4 regions of the Shimazuella sp. NTD250 genome follow, and region 3 is predicted to be linked to each of the others. Evidence: riboswitches for the same ligand, from Rfam matches in the RefSeq annotation. Region 3 holds a riboswitch; each other region holds the start of a gene.

Region 1 (2,202 bases), on a different contig from region 3:
GCATTGGAGTAATTTGATAAGAGCAATTTGCAAGAAATATGGGAAAGTAGATGTTTTAATAAATAATGCTAGTACAACAGCGAGTCATGACGATTTGATTGAAGAATGGAGACGAGTATTAGATATAAATATGATTGGAACTTTTTTAGGAATGAAATATGTCGTTCCAGTTATGAAAGAAATAGGTGGTGGTTCGATCATAAATATTTCTTCAGTTGCAGGTTTAATAGCTGGTGGAGTCAATCCATACACTGCTTCAAAAGGGGCGATTCGAGCGATTAGCAGAAGTGCTGCTGTCGAATATGCCAAGTACAATATACGGGTAAATTCTGTTTATCCAGGAATGATACATACACCAATGACGGAAGATTTGCTTGCTAATGAAGGGATTCGAAAACATTTTGAATCCGTTACACCGCTCCCTTTTTTAGGTGAATCAAATGATGTGGCTTACGGAGTCTTATATTTAGCTTCAGATGAATCGAGATTTACTACAGGTACCGAATTAGTTATCGATGGAGGTTGGACATCTCATTAGAGATATCTATTTTCTTTTGGGTTAAGCGATTTAAGGAGAAAATAAGCATTATACCCTTTATTGATTAATATTTAAAATTCTATTGACTTACTATGTATTTAAATATAAAATGACCTCAATTAAATATTAACTTCTTATCTAGAGAGATGGAGGGACCGGCCCTTTGATATCTCAGCAACAGATCATTTACGATACTGTGCTAATTCCTGCAAGCAAGTTTGCTTGGGAGATAGGAAGAGTTATTTAAATGAGCGGATATTCCTTAGTTTAAAAGCCTCTTTCTATTGATGAATAGCAAGAGGCTTTTTTTGTTTTTCTACGATTTATCCATCTATTGGGATGTAATATTTTTACTAGGAGTATGGAATTTGATTGAATTGAGTAATATCAGCAAAATCTACCCTGGATCGCCACCAGTGGAAGCACTGAAAGAAGTGTCTCTACATATAGAAAAAGGAGAGATCTATGGGGTAGTGGGGGTGAGTGGAGCGGGGAAAAGTTCGTTAATTCGATCTGTCAATCTGTTAGAGGAACCAACCACAGGTGAAGTAATAGTAGATGGTGTCGCATTGGCTGCTCTGTCATCTGAAAAATTAAGGGAAGCTCGTCGAAAAATTGGTATGATCTTTCAGCAATTTAACCTGCTAGAGTCCAAAACAGTTTTTCACAATGTCGCATTGCCTCTCTATTTAGTTGGAAAAAAGCGTAAAGAAGTAGAAGAAAAAGTAATGCAGCTTCTTACCTTTGTTGGTTTAGCAGATCAGGCTGAACATTACCCTGGGCAATTGTCAGGTGGACAAAAACAACGGGTAGGTATTGCTAGGGCTTTGGCTACTGATCCCCATATCTTGTTGTGTGATGAGGCAACTTCTGCTTTAGATCCTGATACAACGAGATCAGTACTCGATTTGCTTTGAAAGGTGAATACAGACTATGGGATCACCATTTTGTTGATTACTCATGAGATGGATGTGGTGAGAAATCTGTGTGACCGCGTAGCAGTGATTGATCAAGGGAGAATTGTGGAACAAGGAACGGTTTATGAAGTGTTTACCAATCCAAAGTCCGAAACAGCACAGCGATTTGTTCGTACTATTTTTGGACAGGAACTACCAGAAAGTGTCCGCCAATCCTTGAAAAAACAGGATTAAATCTTACGAATTGTATTTACTGGTGAAAACGCAAAGAGACCACTTATTGCAGAAGCAATAAGGAAATTTCAAACCGATATCAATATTTTGCAGGGTAGTATTACAGAATTACAAGGGAAACCTTTTGGAGACTTATTAAGAAGTATTCAAGGTGATTGGAAGGTAACAGAAGACATTATTCAATATTTACAACAGCATCAAGTACTAGTGAAAGAGGTGACATCAATTGGCGTTTGATTGGGCGGTTTTTTGGCCGCAGTTAGTAGATGGAACAATTGCAACGTTCATCATGGTTTTCGTATCGCTTGTTTTTTCCATATTGATTGGTTTTCCATTGGGAGTGGTGCTGGTTGTAACTCGGCCAGGACATATATTAGAAAACAGAACGCTTTTCACGATTCTCAACGCAATCATCAATATTTTTCGATCCGTTCCTTTTATTATTTTATTGGTTACGATCATCCCTTTTACACGATTGGTAACAGGCTCATCAATCGGTACAGCAGCTGCTAT
Region 2 (2,202 bases), on a different contig from region 3:
GCATTTTCTTCATGACGATCCATCCGTAAAGCGAGTGTTTTCATCCCCCTCATCAACAAGTAGCAGTCATGAGGTCCTAAACTTGCCCCTATGGCGTTATGCAAGTATCTTACACGCTCTGATAATTCAGATCCTTTTGTCACGATCAGACCAGCGAGTACATCATTATGACCACCTAAATACTTCGTTGCACTATGAATGACGATATCAGCACCTAATTCAATCGGACGTTGGTAGTATGGGGTCAAAAAAGTGTTATCCACAATAGTTATGATCTGATGTCTGCGAGCTAGGCTGCAAAGCGCTTGTATATCAGCGACCTGCATCAATGGGTTGGTAGGTGTTTCGATAAAAATAGCTCGTGTGTTGGCCTGGATGGAACTTTCTACATCCTCAAGATTACGCAAATCTACATAAGTGAAGTCCAAACCGAAGCGTCGAAGGTTTTCTTCAAACAATCGATAAGTTCCTCCATAAAGATCAAGAGAGACGATCAAATGATCTCCTTGTGAAAACAATCCCATTACCGTTTGAATGGCTGCCATTCCTGAACTACAAGCAAAACCTTCATCTCCTTGTTCTAATCTTGCAATGCTTTCTTGCAGCACATCTCGGGTCGGATTAGCTGTCCGCGTATAGTCATAACCTGTACTTACCCCACCAACGTGTTCATAAGCAGTTGCAAAATAAACTGGAAAATTAATAGCTCCTGTCTTCGGTTCCTTTCTACAGCCTATCTGCGCTAATTCCGTCTCCATTTTTTTCATTTGTTCATCCTCCTGACCCATTTCCTCACATAAAAAACCTCTTCTCCTAAGAGAAGAGGCTGGTTTTCGACACCGCTTCTTCTCTTATCTTCCAGGAATTCCTGCAGGATTTGGCACCTTATTGATCAAGATCAATTGGTTGCCGGGCTTCATCGGGCCAGTCCCTCCGCCACTCTTGATAAGAGAAAATCTTTAAATATAATATTTATTTATTTTTATCAAACTAATTTTATCATATATATTACTTTTCTATCAATGTTGGTGAAATAATCATCTATCTATAGAAATCATGGATAGGCAGCTACAACCCTATCCATGATTGGATGTCTAGTTATTGGGTTAAAAATACTATTTCCTTGCAGTCAAAGCCTTTTTAAATAGTGATGACATCTTCGCTAGAAATGGATAGAGATACTAATCCATTACTTTTGACGACATATGTATTTTCTATTCCGACAACACCCCTGCCAGGAAACGTGAATTTAGGCTCGATTGCAATGACCATATTCTCTTGTAAGGGTTGTTGAAATCCTTTTGCCAAAATGGGGAACTCGTCAATTTCCAAACCTACTCCATGTCCCAAAAATTTCGCTTGATCTTCCCCAAATCCCATAAAATGAGCTTGTAAACCAGCATCTTCCACTATTTTTAAAGCATGCTGATATAAACTCTCCCATGTAACTCCTGGTTTTCCTAACTGTTCTACAGCACGCAAAAGGTTTCGACTTACTTCATATGCTTGTACCAGATCGTCTTCAAGTGTACCAATGACAGCTATTCGAGTTTGATCAATCATATAGCCTTCTACTACTGTGCTAAAGTCGAGTAAAATTGGTTCGTTTTGAGCTAATTTTTTGAAACTTGCACCTTGTGGACTAGCAACTGTCAATCCTAAGCCGCCAGCAGGACCATCAAAATAAGTCGGGGTTGCTGCTGCCGCACCAGAAGCTACCATCCCCAGTGACAACTCTTGGTTGTAACCTCGCATTCGATTGAGATTTATATTTCCACGTACTCGTAAATATTGCTCCATTTTCGCTGCTAATTGTACTTCTGTCATACCTATTGATATCCAAGCAGGCAATTGTTGAATAACTTCATCTACTAATATAGCAGCCTGCTGAATCTGCGCTAGCTCGTAGTTTGATTTTACTGCACGCTGCAAGCGAATAATAGGAGAGATGTCTTTGATTTCTGTATCTAGCATCTGCTGATAACGAACACCTAACTGATAAGGTAACACATCAAGTTCCAATCCTAATGTATTAGGTTTACCAAAACGAGCCTGTATACGCTCTCCTAATGTTCTCATTCTCCCTAATGGCTCCACTTCAATAGAACTTTCCTCTGTTGCACGAACAACGCTTTTTTTCACATAAAACACAGGATCTTCTGAATCAGGAACATAGAGTAAACCGTTTTGCATAGATCCTGT
Region 3 (2,202 bases):
ATTGCAGAATAACTGATTAAACTAACACATGAAACGGTCAAACTCGAGATGATCGCCGGCATTGCTTCTGGCAGGAACACACGCAATATAATCGTGAAAGGACCTGCACCCATTGCTTCTGCTGCTTCTACTACCCCACGATCAATTTCCCGGATAGCAGTCTCCACCATTCGAGCAAAAAATGGTGCCGCACCAGCAATCAACGGAATGGTCGCTGCCGTTGTTCCAAGTGATGTACCTAAAATCCATTTCGTAACTGGAAATAAAAATAAGATCAAGACGATAAAGGGTACAGCACGAAAAATATTTACAATAAAGCCTAAAACCTTTTGTAACCATCTTTGTTCCCAAAACTGACCTCGATCTGTAACTACTAATAAAACACCCAAAGGTACACCGATCAATGCTGCAAAAAAAGTAGAAATCGCAACCATCCACAATGTTTCCTGTGTTCCTTGAATAATGAGGTTCCAATCCAGACTAGGAGACATTTCGATTCCCCCCTTTCTTAGGTGTTAGACCCAAAAAAGATTTGGTTACCGTGTGCTCAGGGTTGGAGAAGACATCCGCTACTTTTCCTGTTTCCACAATGCGGCCAGCCTCAAGGACTGCAACTTGACTGCAAACTTTTTCAACAACAGACATTTCGTGTGTAATAAACACAAACGTAATACCTGTCTCCTGATTAATTTCTTGAATTAATTGTAAGATGGAGTCTGTTGTCGCAGGATCGAGTGCAGAGGTGGCCTCATCACAAAGTACGATCTCTGGATGATTTGCGAGTGCTCTAGCAATTCCCACACGTTGCTTCTGCCCACCACTTAATTGTGAGGGATAAGCATTTTTCTTGTCTGTAAGTCCGACACGTTCTAACAATTCTTCTACACGAACCTTGATTTCAGACTTCTTCTTGCCCACAATTTGCATTGGGAACGCGACATTTTGAAATACTGTTCGAGATGATAACAAATTAAAATGCTGGAAAATCATTCCGATCTTACTGCGAAGCTGACGTAATTCCAACTTGTTCAGATCCGCGATATTTTTCCCCTTTAGCAAAACATCGCCTTCAGTTGGTTGTTCTAATCCATTTATCATTCGCAGCAAAGTACTTTTACCTGCTCCGCTATGACCAATAATCCCAAGCATTTCTCCTGTCTGTACTTCTACAGACACACGATCAAGTGCTGTTACTTCAGCATATCGTTTGGAGACGTTTTGCAACTGGATGAAACTCAATTTCAAAGCACCTCCTAAAATAATAAAAATCCCTTTCCGCATAGATGCAAAAAGGGATATATTATCATATCGCCTTCTCTCATCTGCCAGAACTAAAATTCTGTAGGAATTGGCACCTTTCCTTAACGGATGGTTGCCGAGGTATCATAGGGCCTGTCCCTCCACCTCTCTGGATAAGAGAACTACATATCAAGTTAACTTTATTATAATGGATAAAAATATAAAAATCAACATGGAAATATAAAGAATAAGCATAGAAACCTATTCCGATTTCAAGTGATCAACCAAAATGTTTGTAAATGCTAAATCATTTTTAACTACATAAAAATAGAACAACAGATTACTCGGATTACCAATACTAGAAAATATCTGTCCCCTGCGCTATGGTAACCACGGTGAACATTTTTATTTCAAATCAAACATTATTCTGAAATAATATAAGCCAAATTGTAATAATGACATATGATATTACCCCAACATTACAGTTCATTTACATTTCCCCCCAAATCCTTTAAACCTCACACATTTTGAATATAATAAAGACATCAGATCAAAACGGAGGTGTCTTTGATGCAATACACAGTGGTAGGTAAGTTTTTCTGGTTGGGAGTTATGAATGCAGTGTTACTCAGTATTCCGATGTGGGGTCTTATCTACTTGGCGCTAAAAAGCATTTTTTAGACCCTGTGTAAAAAAATCAGGACACTTATATAGAATGAATCAAAAACCGGGAATCCTTTAAAGATACTCGGTTTTTGTATTCTGTTGAAATAACAGGCCTATTGCAACAAGAAAAAAAGGGAATACAATGTAGGTACAATTTAGATACAGGAGGGATGAGAATGGGCGTTACAAACGAAGAACTATATGAGCTAATTGACAAATTGGATGAGAAAGAAAAAGAAAGTTTATATAAATTCCTTCGCCCTTGGTCTAAACGCAAACAACCAACAATAAATGAAG
Region 4 (2,202 bases), on a different contig from region 3:
CAAAATCTTTTCTTCTGGCACACCTAATATTTTTGCTAGTTTATAAGCTGTTCCATCTTTATCCTTGATCTGAGCTGGTACGACCATCACCGAAGGCGAACTGATATTATACGCAATCAATTCCCCATTGCGATCCAAGATGCGTCCACGCTTTGACGCAAAGGGAATATCCCTGCCCCAAAGATTTTCCGCTTTCCCTGTCAACCAAGGCCCTTGTACCAACTGCACAAAAGTAAGACGACCGAGCAACGCGATCAGTACAAACAGTGCAATTGAAAATATAATGAATAAGCGTTTTTTGTGCGTAACCAATAGCGCTTTCACGTCTCTTCATCCTTTTCCACTATCCTTTATTTCAATTTATGTGGACAAAGGGTAAAAAAGAATCATCATTTCTATGATTTAGGAATTTCCTATCAAACTTGCTCAACGGAATGTTATATTCAAAGACTCAAACGTAAAAAATCCCACATCTTCGTCTATTGAGTGAGATGTGGAACATACTGGTCGTTTGAGGTAATTAGGAGGCTATTCTTTTTTAAGTAAAGGGAAGTACGAATGTCAGAAAATGAAACAAACACTCCACATCTTCACATAAAAAACGAGGTTTCCCTCGTATGTATTATCTATTTCATTTTCATCTTGTTTTTGACTTCAGCTGTTTCACAACCATATTTCTCTATTACCAAAAAGAACGAATTTTTCGGGACAAGGTAATACGTTCCATTTTTAAACTCCATACTTTCTCCCATAGTTGTTCCTGTTCAAAAGCATCCGATGCACTTCTTAGTTGTTGATAACTTAACAACAACTGCGTATTTATAGCATCGAATTGTGCCCATAAATGATAGAGAAATAAATCTTTGTCTGTGAAATTCAGTTTTTGTAAAATTTCAGCTTGCCATTCTTGATCGCCGATTTCTTTTGCATATAAATACAAGTCTAAATAATCGTTTATCCAAGTTTCTTTTAACTGAATCATGATTTTACCTCCCTAACAAATGAAAAACCTCTTTAAGAAGAGGTTTTCTGGTTAGAAAGGTCCTCCTCTTATCTTTCAGAGTTTCTACTCTGTTGGATTTAGCACCATACAGTCTGTTGACTGAGGTTGCTGAGGTTTCATAGGGCCAATCCCTCCACCTCTCTTGATAAGAGATCCTTCGATTTTTTTCGTTTTGGTTGATTTGTTGTTGATTATATATGTAATTATTTTAATTGTAAATAACTACATCGATTTTTCTTTCATTGTTCGCATCATACTCATCATTTTTGTCATCATTTCATCTGACTCTTGCATTTTGTTCATCATCATATCCATGTCCATTTCTGGCATCATGTTCATTTCTTTCATTTTGTCCATCATCATGGTCATCATTCTCATTTTTCCCATCATATCCTCCATCATGACCATCATCATCATATTCATACACATTTTATCCATACTATAATCCTCCGATTTTAGATACTTCAAATCATTACCTATGTTTTCCATAATGTTTGAATATATACTAGCCCGTCCTCTTGGCATAAAAAAACGAGGTTTCCCTCGTTAGGATTATCGATTTCGTTTTGGTTTGGACCTTGACTTCTTCTTTGCCGGCCATAGTTTTTTGATTAGTTTTTGACATTCTTGGATATGGGCATATTCACTTGAAACGTCTACTAATTCTTCTTGTCTGTCTACCGCACGAACCAATCGTTCGGGATAGGAGAGAAAGACAGCTAGAAGTCTTTTTTCTTTCGGCAATAGTTTATTTTCTTGTTCATAGGCTGCTAGTATTTCTGCGGGAGATTCCTCTGGATATCGATGTATTAAAGTAGCAAGGTCTTTTATGGGTGTATCTAGCGCAGCATGGTCAAAATCGATCCAGTACAATCCTTCCTCACTTGTGAGTACATTAGAAGGATGAACCCGACCATGACATATCGTGTATCTCGGGGCAATTCCTTTTTCCACTTGAAGATAACGATCGATTCCTTGGATAGCAAACGTAAATCCATTTTGGGAGAGCTGAGCAGATTGTTCGGATATTTTTGCTTCTCCTTCTTCTAACGTCTCTTGCCAACTGGATACTTGTGTCTTTCGCTGTTCCCAAGACTCTTTTAGATCTGGATCGATGACTTGGTGCAACTTGGGAAACTGTGCTGCTATAGGTTCTGCTAAACGATGAAAGCGCCCTAAGGATGATGCCAGCTCTGTTG

What was found. A riboswitch is a leader RNA that binds a small molecule or an ion and turns the genes downstream of it on or off. The one in region 3 is predicted to bind S-adenosylmethionine.
Region 1: another riboswitch for S-adenosylmethionine. It lies ahead of AC5WOF_RS16195 (methionine ABC transporter ATP-binding protein); the one in region 3 lies ahead of AC5WOF_RS12430 (methionine ABC transporter ATP-binding protein).
Region 2: another riboswitch for S-adenosylmethionine. It lies ahead of AC5WOF_RS07410 (aminotransferase class I/II-fold pyridoxal phosphate-dependent enzyme); the one in region 3 lies ahead of AC5WOF_RS12430 (methionine ABC transporter ATP-binding protein).
Region 4: another riboswitch for S-adenosylmethionine. It lies ahead of AC5WOF_RS06720 (hypothetical protein); the one in region 3 lies ahead of AC5WOF_RS12430 (methionine ABC transporter ATP-binding protein).

What each region holds. Positions count from the first base shown of each region.
Region 1 covers NZ_JCAJZS010000007.1:71,070-73,271, forward strand. Annotated here, with positions in the region: gene AC5WOF_RS16190 (SDR family NAD(P)-dependent oxidoreductase) at 1-538, shown strand, start outside; SAM riboswitch class I at 670-774, shown strand; partial or broken gene AC5WOF_RS16195 (methionine ABC transporter ATP-binding protein) at 907-1,926, shown strand; gene AC5WOF_RS16200 (MetQ/NlpA family ABC transporter substrate-binding protein) at 1,979-2,202, shown strand, end outside.
Region 2 covers NZ_JCAJZS010000002.1:500,469-502,670, forward strand. Annotated here, with positions in the region: gene AC5WOF_RS07410 (aminotransferase class I/II-fold pyridoxal phosphate-dependent enzyme) at 1-767, opposite strand, end outside; SAM riboswitch class I at 849-952, opposite strand; gene AC5WOF_RS07415 (M24 family metallopeptidase) at 1,141-2,202, opposite strand, start outside.
Region 3 covers NZ_JCAJZS010000004.1:302,573-304,774, reverse strand. Annotated here, with positions in the region: gene AC5WOF_RS12435 (methionine ABC transporter permease) at 1-491, opposite strand, end outside; partial or broken gene AC5WOF_RS12430 (methionine ABC transporter ATP-binding protein) at 523-1,281, opposite strand; SAM riboswitch class I at 1,316-1,419, opposite strand; gene AC5WOF_RS12425 (hypothetical protein) at 2,082-2,202, shown strand, end outside.
Region 4 covers NZ_JCAJZS010000002.1:367,042-369,243, forward strand. Annotated here, with positions in the region: gene AC5WOF_RS06715 (stage V sporulation protein D) at 1-324, opposite strand, end outside; gene AC5WOF_RS06720 (hypothetical protein) at 683-982, opposite strand; SAM riboswitch class I at 1,048-1,155, opposite strand; gene AC5WOF_RS06725 (hypothetical protein) at 1,226-1,441, opposite strand; gene AC5WOF_RS06730 (phosphotransferase) at 1,556-2,202, opposite strand, start outside.